One region of the Staphylococcus sp. 11262D007BW genome, then DNA from elsewhere that is predicted to be linked to it. Evidence: predicted binding sites of a transcription regulator. Region 1 holds the regulator's gene; the other holds the start of a gene.

Region 1 (6,592 bases):
TGGTTAACTATGCTATTTAGTGCAGGTATGGGGATTGGACTCGTTTTTTATGGGTCTTCTGAACCAGTTTCACATTTTCTTGCGCCACCCACTGCAGATGGCGAAACGAAAGAAGCTTTGGCAGAATCTATGCGTGCAACCTTTTTACATTATGGTTTCCACCCTTGGGCAGTGTATGGCATGGTGGCACTAGCATTAGCTTACTCTCAATTTCGTAAAAATGAATTAGGGTTAATTTCTCGTACATTAAGACCGATTTTTGGTCATCATGTAGAGGGGCCTTTAGGTACTATTGTTGACGTGCTAGCTGTGTTTGCAACAGTTATTGGTGTTGCGGTGTCTCTTGGCGTCGGTGCAATGCAAATAAATGGCGGATTAAATTACTTATTTAATATCCCGAATAACCAATTTACTCAAGGAATCATCATATTAATTATAACGGTGTTATTTTTACTGAGTGCATGGTCAGGTTTAAGTAAAGGCATTCAATATTTAAGTAATTTAAATATCGGTCTTGCTGCGGTATTGTTGATTGCTTTATTAATAATAGGACCAACGTTATTAATAATGAACACTTTGTCTACATCTTTTGGAGAATATTTAAATACACTCATTTTTAATAGTCTTGATGTTGCTCCTTTAAATCCACAAAAACGAGATTGGATGGAAAGTTGGACGATTTATTATTGGGGCTGGTGGATGAGCTGGAGTCCATTTGTAGGTATATTTATAGCTAGAATTTCAAAAGGGAGAACAATTCGTGAATTCATAAGCGCTGTTATTTTAGTCCCTACTTTGCTGAGTATGCTATGGTTTGCAACTTTTGGTATAACAGGTATTTCAGTTGGGGAACAATATCGACATATAATGGAAATGCCGCCTGAAACGCAATTGTTTGGCATATTTAGTACTTTACCGATGGGAAGTATACTTTCACTTATAGCGTTATTATTAATTATATCGTTTTTTATCACTTCAGCAGATTCGGCAACATTTGTAATTGGTATGCAAACATCGTTCGGTCGTTTAACACCAAGTGGATTTGTGAAGATTATTTGGGGGATTGCATTGTCAGCCATCGCATATATATTATTATTAGCTGGTGGCGAAACAGGATTAGATGCTTTACAGTCCGCCGCCATTATTTCAGCTTTGCCGTTTAGTATTGTGGTCATTTTTATGGTGATAGCCTTTTATAAAGATGCCAATGCAGAGCGGAAATTTTTAGGTTATACCTTAGAAGCAAATCAAAATAAAAAAGAGGATTAATAAAATAAAAGCAATGTTTCTACATCTAGATAGAAACATTGCTTTTTGTCGTATTTTTGAGGCTTTTAAAATAATAGGATACTTATTATTTTGTTTCTCTATGAAGTGTGTGTTTATTTAATCTTGGACAATACTTCATCATTTCAATACGTTCTGGATTTGTACGTTTATTTTTAGTAGTAATGTAGTTACGATCGCCACATTCTGTGCATGCTAAAGTAATATTAACGCGCATGACAATCCCTCCTTTATGTTAAATTAGAATAATTACGTTTTAATATTTTACCACGACTTTGTTTATTTGCCAATCTTTTCGTAAGGGAAAAAGTAATTCTTGATACACAGCGAGTAGATGTGTTATGATTCAAAGCGTAATAATTACGATTTAGGAGTGGAATAAATGGCAAAAAAATCTAAAGTTGTCAAAGAACAAAAACGTGAAGAAATGGTAAAAAAATATGCAGCATTGCGACGTGAATTAAAAGAAAAAGGTGACTATGAAGCGTTAAAAAAATTACCAAGAGATGCTTCGCCTACACGATTAACACGTAGATGCAAAGTAACAGGACGTCCACGTGGTGTCATGAGAAAATTTGAAATGTCACGTATCGCTTTTAGAGAACATGCACATAAAGGACAAATACCTGGTGTCAAAAAATCTAGCTGGTAAGCAGTATCTTTCTTTATTAATATTCTAAAAAGCTGTAACATGTATTTTAAGTATTTCATAAGCGTAAATCGTGAGAACCTTAAACAACGATTATTTAATGTGAAATATTAATCTAACATGCTTACGTTATTTTTATTTTATAATGGTAGCATTGTAAAAGTAGGGTGAAGACAATTAAAAAGTTTTTCATTTTTGTTATCATTGGAATTGTTTTGATGCTTGTTATGCCGATACGTCCGTCTTCAACGCTAAGTGAACTAACACAGCCGATCAATGAAAAAATTGACCAACTTATCGATGGTAAAGCACAAGGGCAAGAATTGAAAACACCTGAAGAACAATCATTTGCATTTGGTAATGTGCAGATGAATATGGATAAAAAAGAGGCTGAAGAGATACTTGGCAAGCCAAAAGATAGTATAGATAATGAATATGGCACTAAGTGGTATGTGTATCATGATCGTTATCGTAATTTTGTGATGGTAAGTTATATTAATGATAAAGTTAATGGACTTTATACCAATCAAAATATTATAACATCAAAAAATGGATTAAAGTATAATTCACCTAAAGCATCAGTTCGTGATCAATTAGGAGAGCCGTTAACTGAAATTAAAAAAGGAAATATTGTGTTTCAACAAAACAACAATGAATATGATGTGTTTAACAATGATAATATCTACACTACAGTTTTTTATGATCAACATGAAAATAATCAAGTAACAGGTATGATGTTAATTAGTGAAACGTTAGAAAATCGATTGAAACAACAATATGCATCACCTTCAAAAAGTCTTGCGCAAAGTTTTGAACTTGAAGATTTTTATCTTATTAATGCGACACGTGTGCAAAAAGGATTAACTCCATTAGAATATAATGATCAGACAACAACAACTGCTAGAAAACATAGTAAGGATATGGCAGAAAATCATTATTTTGATCATACTAATTTAGAGGGTAAATCTCCTTTTGACCGTCTTAAAGATGATGGAATCAGTTACCGAGTAGCTGCAGAAAATTTAGCTTATGGTCAAGTCAGTGGTATTTATGCGCATCACGGTTTGATGAATTCATTAGGACACAGAAAGAATATTTTAAATAAAGATGTTCATACATTAGGTGTGGGTGTAGATTTTAATTCTAGAAACCAACCATATTGGACAGAATTATATACAAATTAACACTATGAATTAATTGAAAAAGGCACAGAGCAATTGAGCTCTGTGCCTCTTTTTTTAAGGAGTGCGTTAAAACGATTAAAATTCTCTAAATAAACCAATAACCTTACCTAAAACTGTAACTTGATTTAGGTAAATAGGTGAAAGTGTGCTATTTTCAGGTTGTAATCTATAACGATTTTTTTCTTTATAAAAGCGTTTTACTGTGGCTTCTTCTTCCTCTGTCATTGCAACGATAATATCACCATTTTCGGCAAAAGCCTGACTACGTACAATCACTCTATCCCCATCTAAAATACCTGCTTCAATCATACTATCCCCAACAACATTGAGAATGAAAATTTGGCCATTATGAGTAGAAGTGAAATGCTCAGGTAATGGATAATATTCTTCAACATTTTCAACTGCAGTAATCGGTGCACCAGCTGTAACCTTACCAATTACGGGAACATAAACCGTTTCTTCCATGTTAATAGGTTCCTCCATAAGGTCACTTACGATCTCAATAGCACGCGGTTTAGTTGGGTCACGTTTGATGTACCCTTTTTCTTCTAAACGAGATAAATGACCATGGACTGTAGAGCTTGATGCTAAACCGACCGCTTCACCAATTTCACGAACACTTGGTGGATAGCCTTTAGCTTGCACAATCTGCTTAATAAAATTAAAAATTTCTTCTTGTCTTTTTGTAAGTTCTTTCATTTTTTGCACTCCTTCTGTGAATTTAACACAATTATATCATATTATACGAACGCTAACAAACGTTTGTTCGTTCGGTATTGACATAGAACATCTGTTCTGATAAATTATCTATACAAACAAATGTTCCGGAGGTTTAGAAATGAGTTATATTAAATCAATATCATTAGAAGTTTATTTATATACAATAGTCTTTTTGTGTTCTATTATCTTGTTTTTAACGTTTATCACAATAACAAACTATAACCAAAATTACGAACAAACGTACGAAATGACAGACCATCAATTAAATCAAAAGTATATATTGCAACATACCACATACGAACATAGTGAGTTAGATAATCAGTCAAGTAAGGCGGTTTCAGTTCAACCATAATAAGCCATTGAGTTTAAGCGTTTGGTTTTATCAATTTTTTCTGTTATATTTTGAGAAGAAAATTTGATGGAGGTAACCAATTATGTTGAGTCAAGAAAAATTATCACGTATCAATGAATTGGCGAATAAAAAGAAAACTCAAGGGTTAACTGAAGAAGAGGCAAAAGAACAATCAAAATTAAGAAGCGAATATTTAGAAACATTTAGAAAAAGTTTTAAAGACCAAATAGAAAATACTAAAGTAATTGATCCGGAGGGTAATGATGTTACACCGGAAAAAGTTAAAGAAATACAACGTTTAAATAATAAACGTAGCTAATATAAATAAAAATCTTTAATATAATAGTATTCTATTAAGCTTTACATTGAGTTATCAGTTATAATAGAGGTATGTAAAGTTCCAAGGAAAGGAAGTCTTTAAAATGACAGTTAATAAAGATATGAAAGCAATCAATACAATTCGAGGATTAAGTATTGATGCAATCGAAAAAGCGAATTCAGGACACCCTGGTTTACCGATGGGTGCAGCTCCAATGGCATATACATTATGGACACGCCATTTAAATTTCAATCCAAAATCAGATGATTATTTCAATAGAGATCGATTTGTATTATCTGCTGGTCATGGTTCAGCGCTTTTATATAGTTTACTCCATGTATCTGGTAGTTTAGATATGGAAGAGTTAAAACAATTTAGACAATGGGACTCTAAGACACCAGGACACCCAGAGTATAAACATACGCAAGGTGTTGAAATCACAACTGGTCCACTAGGGCAAGGGTTTGCTATGTCTGTAGGTATGGCAATGGCTGAAAAACATCTTGCTGCGAAATTTAATAAAGATGATATTTCAGTGGTTGACCATTATACGTATGTATTGGCGTCAGATGGAGACTTAATGGAAGGTATTTCTCATGAAGCGGCTTCATTAGCAGGTCATCTAAAACTAGATAAATTAATTGCATTATACGATTCAAACGACATTTCATTAGATGGTGAAACAAGCAAGTCTTTCTCTGAGAATATTCAACAACGCTTTGAAGCATATGGTTGGAATCATATCTTAGTTAAAGATGGAAATGATATTGAAGCGATTGATCAAGCTATCACAGAAGCGAAATCACAAAATGGGCCAACAATTATAGAAGTTAAAACAATTATAGGTTATGGTTCACCTAATAAATCAAATAGTAATAGCTCTCACGGTGCACCATTAGGAGAAGATGAAAGAAAATTAACATTCGCAAACTATGAACTGGATGATTCAAAACATTTCCACGTTGATAGTGAAGTATACGATATTTTTAAAGAAACGATGATTAAACGTGCAGATGAACACGAAGCACAATGGAAAGCTGATCTTGAAAAGTATACTCAGCAATATCCAGAGCTTGCGAAAGAATTTAAATTAGCATTAGCTGGCGAATTGCCTGAAGGATATGAAAAACAATTACCATTATTTGATAAAGATCATAAAGCAGCAACAAGAGCTGATTCAGGTGAGATTATTCAATCAATTAATCAATCAGTTCCTTCATTCTTTGGTGGATCAGCTGATTTAGCATCATCTAACAAATCAAATGTTAAAGAGGCACTTGACTTTTCTGCTGAAGAGGGCAGTGGTAAAAACATTTGGTTTGGTGTAAGAGAATTTGCTATGGCTGCTGCTGTGAATGGTATGGCTGCGCATGGTGGATTACACCCATATGCTGCTACGTTCTTTGTGTTCAGTGACTATTTAAAACCTGCATTACGCTTAGCAGCTATTATGGGATTACGTTCTTCATTTGTGTTTACACATGATTCTATTGCAGTTGGTGAAGATGGTCCAACACATGAACCAATTGAACAACTTGCAGGACTAAGAGCAATTCCAAACTTAAATGTCATTCGACCAGCAGATGGTAATGAAACACGTGTAGCTTGGAAGATCGCATTAGAATCAAATGGTACACCAACAGCACTCGTATTAACACGCCAAGGTCTTCCAGTTCTTGATGTTGAGGAGTCAAAAGTTGAAGAAGGGGTTCGTAAAGGAGCTTATGTTGTTTACGAATCAAATAGTGATATAGACTATATTCTATTTGCAACAGGTTCAGAAGTAAGTTTATCTGTGGAAGTTGCTAAATCATTAGAATCAGAAGGTAAAGGCGTACGTGTTGTATCTATGCCAAACTGGAACGCATTTGAAGCACAATCAAAAGAGTACAAAGACGCTATTCTATTACCAAATGTTGAAAAACGTGTTGCTATCGAAATGGGTGCTTCATTAGGATGGCATAAATATGTAGGAATGAACGGTCTGGTTATCGGTATCGACCGTTATGGTGCAAGTGCGCCTGGTGATTTAGTAGTTGAAAAATATGGTTTCACTAAAGAAGATATACTCAAACAAATTG
Region 2 (6,592 bases), 370 kb from region 1:
ACGACAGAACCAGCTGTTGCATTTCGCTTATTTAAACAATTATTAGAAGAAAAATACGGCAAAGAAGAAGCTGTAAAACGCATTTTTGCAACAACAGATAAAGAAAAAGGTGCATTAAAACAACTTGCGACAAATGAAGGATATGAGTCATTTGTAGTACCAAATGATGTAGGTGGTCGCTTCTCAGTACTCACTGCTGTCGGTTTATTACCAATTGCGGTAGCGGGTATTGATATCGAAACAATGATGCAAGGGGCTGCCAAAGCGCGCGAAGAGTTATCCTCAGATGCATTATCTGATAATATTGCTTATCAATACGCAACAATCCGAAACGTGTTATACAATAAAGGTTATACAACAGAAATGCTGATTAACTATGAACCATCATTACAATACTTTAATGAATGGTGGAAACAATTATTTGGTGAATCAGAAGGTAAAGACTTAAAAGGTATTTATCCATCAAGTGCGAACTTTACAACAGACCTTCACTCATTAGGTCAGTATGTTCAAGAAGGTCGTCGCTTCTTATTCGAAACAGTAATTAAAGTGGCTACACCAAAGCATGAAATTACAATTGAAGAAGATGCAGATGACTTAGATGGTTTAAATTATCTTGCTGGCAAAACTATTGATGAAGTTAATGCTAAAGCATTTGAAGGTACATTACTTGCGCATACAGATGGCGGAGTGCCAAACTTAGTTATCACAGTGCCAAGATTAGATGCTGAAACGTATGGTTATTTAGTATACTTCTTTGAATTGGCAGTAGCGATGAGTGGTTATCAATTAGGTGTTAATCCATTTAACCAACCAGGTGTTGAAGCATATAAACAAAATATGTTCGCACTTTTAGGTAAGCCAGGATTTGAAGATAAGAAAAAAGAATTAGAAGAACGTTTATAAAATTTATCCAAACGATCAATATTTTGAGTTAAAGTTGAGACGTTACACGCGTCTCAACTTTTTTTATAACGTGTCTATAGTTAAGATTGCGCTATTTTATAAGCTAATATGCATAGTAAAGTATATTTTATGCATAAAGAGGGATTTAGTCGTGAGAAGATGTAAATCAGTAACATTCATATACAAATTATGATAAGATGAAGCATATTGTTAAGACAGTGAGAAGGTGAGAGTGAGAGGATGAGAGCGACAATAAGAACGTTAATTGCGTTATTGTTGGCAATCGGTGTAATTAGTTTTCTTGTACTTTTTATTGTTATACCTTATCAAGTAGAAGAAGACAATATGGCTCCTACGTTTCAACAAGATGATCGTTTGATACTCAATAAACTCGCACCGCGCCTAAATATATTACATCATGGGGACGTTATTGTTTATCAACATGATGGACAGTATCGACTGGGGCGCTTAATCGGTGAACCAGGTCAGTCTGTCGTATTCAACTCAGGACAGTTAGAGCTAGATAATCGTCCAGTAGAGGAACCATACGCTTCGGAAAAAGATAAACAGAGTTGGAGCGCTGAGACGTTACCCAAAACGCAAAGTGATATTATTCCTCCACAAAGTTATATTGTGTTAAATGATCAACGCCAAAACAAAGAGGATTCAAGAACATTTGGTCTGATTCGTAAAGAAGATATTGAAGGCTCAGTATTATTGCGTTATTTCCCATTTGATCAACTAACTGTAAATTTTAAATCATAAGAGGTGTCAAAAATTGAAAAAAGAAACCATTGAATGGATTGTGTCTTTAGGTATAGCATTACTTGTTGTAGGTCTATTATACGCATTTGTGATTAAACCCTATAATGTAAGTGGCGATTCAATGTATCCTACTTTAAAAGATAGTGATCGCGTTATTGTTAATCAACTCAGTAAAACATTTAATCGTTTAGATAACGGTAATGTAGTTGTCTTTCACGCTAATGAAAATGATGATTACGTTAAACGAATCATAGGTAAACCTGGTGATGAAGTAGAGTATAAACAAGATCAATTATACCTCAATGGTCAAAAAGTAGATGAACCATACTTAGATTATAATGAAGAAAATAAGAGGGGCGAGATGATCACAGGTAGCTTTAAATCAGAAGACTTACCTGGTAGTAATGGACAAGCCAAAATTCCAGACAATAAATATTTAGTATTAGGTGACAATCGAGAAGTCAGTCAAGATAGTCGTGCGTTTGGTTTGATTGATAAAGATCAAATTGTAGGTACAGTGGCATTCCGCTTCTGGCCATTTAATGAATTTAAATTTAATTTTAATCCAGATCACACAGACCCTGAGGCAGCCTAAAGATAGTGAATACAAACATTTAAGAAAGTTAAGCAACGCATCGTTGTTTAACTTTCTTTTTTATGTTTGTACTGTATAATATACAAACAAATCATAGTGTAATACATTTTATAAAACAAAGGGGGATATTGATGAAATCTTTAACAACTGTTTTAGAGGTTTTAGCGCGTAGTTGTGCGATATTGTTATTTATAAAATTTATAATGAGTGTTGGAAATAACGTTTTTGGATGGCATATACACATTCCTGTTTTAGAGTATAAATACATCACATTTATATTGATTGGTCTAATGTTTGGCTTTGCCATTCCCTCAGAAATGATCAAAGATAAATTTAAAAGTGAATCTCATTGAATGATATTTGAGGTTGGGGCATAAAGCATGAATGCGCTAGAAATTTGGTTAACGGGCTCGCAAAAGCAGTATTTTGGGCGGAAAATTCACGGTGCGCCAAAATTTGACAGACCATAAATAATCAAATGTGCTATGTCACCTTTGTAAGAACGACTTACTAAACGAAGTCGTTCTTTATTTCGTTCGTTTTCTATATAAGGAACGTTTGCTCGCTATCACTAGCCTGTATCACAAACACTAATTCACTGATATTCGAAGCGTTTTAACGCTTTTCTCCCAATCGCTTTTATGGTTGAATAAGGTTTAAAAAGCCTATCTATCAAGATATATTATGATTCGTATGAATGATATAATAAAGACGTGTTTTGAAAGAAGGAGGTCCTTTATGTTTCGTACATTTATCGGTCGGGCAGGTACAGGTAAAAGTACCCAAATGTTATCAGAAATTAAATCTCAGTTGGCCAAACAACCTATTGGCGATCCGATGATTATTATTTCACCGATGCAAGCAACCTATTTATATGAACAAGCCTTTGTGAATGATCCTGAGCTTAAAGGGAGTTTACGAGCAGAAGTATTACACTTTGAACGTTTAAGTCACCGTATTTTTCAAGAGCTAGGCGGTGTTCAGGAACAACGCTTATCATCTATTGCGATTGAAATGATGATTTACGATATTTTAAAAGAAGAGAAAAAGCATTTAAAACTATATCATACACAAGTTGAATACTTAGGTTTTAGCACTAAGTTACGTGAACAAATTCAAGATTTAGAAAAATATGCGGTCACACCTGAAGTTGTAAAAGAAGCAGCTCATGATGAACAGCTTGAATTAAGGTTACGAGATAAATTACATGATATTGGGTTAGTTTATGAACGCTTAGTCGAACGTATGTCTAATGAATATATTACAGGCGAGGCGTTAATGCGTCGTTTTATTGAAAAAATTCCTGAATCAGATTGGTTAAAACGTGCAGATATTTATATTGATGGCTTTCATAACTTTTCAACACAAGAGTATCAAGTAATAGAGGCACTTGTTCGTCATGCTAAATCCGTCACAGTATTGTTAACGACAGATGGAGATAAAGATGTATTTAGTATGTTTCGAAAGCCTTCCGAATCTTTAAAACAAATTCAAGATATTGCAGCACGTACTGGGCAACAGTTAGAGACGGTTCCATTTACAGAGGTAATGCGTTTTAATAATACAGACATGAAACATATAGAGGCGCAATTTGATGCATTACAACCCGACGAGAATAGATCAAGTAGCGGACATGTTCAAATATTAGAAGCATCTACCACTCGTGAAGAGATTAATGAAGTTGCACGACGGATTATACGCCATTGTCGAGAAGAAGGATATCGTTATCAGGATATGGCGATTTTATACCGTGATCCTGCTTATGTTTATTTATTAGAGTCTATTTTGCCGCAATTTGATATTCCATATAATATTGATGTTAAACCTTCAATGACAGATCATCCTGTAATGGAAATGCTTCGTGCATTAATCGAAGTGATTCGCACGAATTGGAAATTTGAGCCATTGATGCGTTTACTAAAAACACATGTTTTAACAGAACATTATCCCAATGAGGAAATGTTGGTAGAAATTTTAGAGAACTATGCAATTGAACGCGGTATATATGGTAAAAGATGGATTGATCCTAACTATTTTAAACTAGAACAATTTCAAAAATTAGGGATGCGTCCTAATAAAGCATTAACCGAAGAAGAAACAGAAATATATGAACGCGTTATTCATATGAAAGAGTCTATTTTTAATCAGTTACTTCAATTTGAATCGAAACTGACACAAGGTCAAAATGCGTATGAATTTGCGACTGCTTTTTATGAAGTGATGGAAAGTTTCGAACTACCCAATCAGTTGATGACACGTCGAGATCAATTGGATGTTGAAGGATTACATACTGAAGCAGAAGAAATTGATCAAATCTGGAATGGCTTTATTCGAGTGCTTGATGACATTGTTACTGTTTTTGATACACGTTCAATGTCCTTAAACCGCTTTTTAGAAGTATTAGATATTGGATTAAATGAATTAGAGTTTTCGATGATTCCGCAAACAATCGATCAGGTATCTATTGGTACGATGGATTTAGCTAAAGTCGATAATAAAAAACATGTCTTTTTAATCGGCATGAATGACGGTATTATGCCACAAGCAATGAGTGGGTCTAGTTTAATGTCTGATGAAGATAAAAAACATTTCGAAGCACATACTGGATTCCAACTTAGCCCGACTGCCGATATTTTACAAATGGATGAAGCATTTGTATGTTATTACGCGATGACACGTGCAACAGAGCGCGTAACATTTTCTTACAGTTTAATGGATGGTAGTGGAGCGCATCGAGAAAAAAGTCCGTATTTAAATGATATTCAAGTGTTGTTTACTGATTTAGATACAATCAATATTCATCATTTACATGAGCGACATACGTTGTCTCTTGTAGAGCACCCTCATCAAACGAAAACCCATTTGTTTGAAGCGATGAAATTATGGTTGGAAGATGGACTAGTTTCAGATATATGGTTTGCCGTTTACAATGTCATGCGACGTCACGAAGATTTAAATCATAGTATGCCATTTTTAGAAACGGCGCTCACATATAATAACCACACGATTCAGCTCTCTCGTGAATTAGCGGGCGATTTATATGGACGTTCTATTAATGCGAGTGTCTCAAGATTTGAAACTTATCAAAATTGTCCGTTTAAACATTATGCTTCACACGGTTTAAAATTGAATGAGCGGTCGAAGTATCAATTACAGAATTTTGATTTAGGAACGATTTTTCATGATGTGCTGCGTTACATTTCTGATAAAGTGAATGGTGAATTACACCGTTTAACAGCACAACATATTACATCACTAACGCAAGAGGCGTTGGATGTCTATCTACCGCATGTGCAATTTAACTTATTAAATTCTTCAGCGTATTATCGTTATTTATCTAAGCGAATTGGGGCGATTGTTCAAGCGACGTTATTTGCGATGAAACATCAGACAAGTCATTCACAATTTAAACCGATTGCATTTGAACGTGCTTTTCGTAAGCGTCCAAAATCTGAGTTAGAACTGCAATCTCAAACATTAAAAACGAAACAAGGGATTCCAATTAATATACGTGGTCAAATTGACCGTATCGATACGTATCATCACAATCATAAGAGCTTTATTAATATTATTGACTACAAATCATCAAGTGGCAGTGCGCAACTTGATTTAACGCAAGTGTATTATGGTTTACAAATGCAAATGATGACGTATATGGATATCGCTTTACAAAATAAAGAAAGATTACATTTAACAGATGAAGTGAAGCCGGGCGCCTTTTTATACATGCATGTGCATAAATTTAGAGATCAAAAACGTTCTTGGTCTAATATTAGTCCAGATGATTTAGAAGCGGCCTTTTTAAAGTCGTATCAATTGAATGGGTTACTGAATAGTGATCCAGATGTCATCGATGCTTATGATGAACGAATGACAGCAGGCTATCGCTCAGATATTGTACCGCTGTCTATGAAAAAAAGTGGCGATTTATATGCAAGCAGTAAAGTAGCTGATGAAGAAACGATTTATAAATTAATTAAACATAATCAACGTAACTTTATTGATACCGCTTCTCGTATTATGGATGGTCATACAGAAGTGTCTCCACTGAAATATAAAGAAAAGTTACCTTGTGCGTTTTGTAGTTATCAATCGGTATGTCATATCGATAGTGTGATAGACAACCATAAATATCGTCACGTTGATGAAAAAATTGACCCGCTTAAAATGCTTGAAACGGAAGAAGAGGAGGAGGAATATGATCATTCCAACGAAACCGAATGATGTGCAATGGACCGATGCACAATGGGAAAGTATTTATGCTAAAGGTCGAGATGTCCTAGTGGCAGCCGCTGCCGGTTCAGGGAAAACAGCTGTGTTGGTAGA

Evidence for each region. The regulator LexA, encoded in region 1, represses DNA repair genes until DNA is damaged. The targets are predictions, from matches to a motif close to CGAACATATGTTCG.
Region 2: a site for LexA is predicted at 2,818-2,831, ahead of addB (helicase-exonuclease AddAB subunit AddB). Genes of this name have one in related genera too.

What each region holds. Positions count from the first base shown of each region.
Region 1 covers NZ_JBPWPJ010000001.1:789,878-796,469, forward strand. Annotated here, with positions in the region: gene ACEE93_RS03830 (BCCT family transporter) at 1-1,269, shown strand, start outside; gene rpmG (50S ribosomal protein L33) at 1,355-1,504, opposite strand; gene rpsN (30S ribosomal protein S14) at 1,670-1,939, shown strand; gene ACEE93_RS03845 (CAP domain-containing protein) at 2,164-3,120, shown strand; gene lexA (transcriptional repressor LexA) at 3,196-3,819, opposite strand; gene sosA (DNA damage-induced cell division inhibitor SosA) at 3,959-4,192, shown strand; gene ACEE93_RS03860 (DUF896 domain-containing protein) at 4,275-4,511, shown strand; gene tkt (transketolase) at 4,615-6,592, shown strand, end outside.
Region 2 covers NZ_JBPWPJ010000001.1:415,325-421,916, forward strand. Annotated here, with positions in the region: gene ACEE93_RS02135 (glucose-6-phosphate isomerase) at 1-906, shown strand, start outside; gene lepB (signal peptidase I) at 1,147-1,671, shown strand; gene lepB (signal peptidase I) at 1,685-2,266, shown strand; gene elxI1 (epilancin biosynthesis-related protein ElxI1) at 2,398-2,619, shown strand; gene addB (helicase-exonuclease AddAB subunit AddB) at 3,005-6,490, shown strand; gene addA (helicase-exonuclease AddAB subunit AddA) at 6,465-6,592, shown strand, end outside.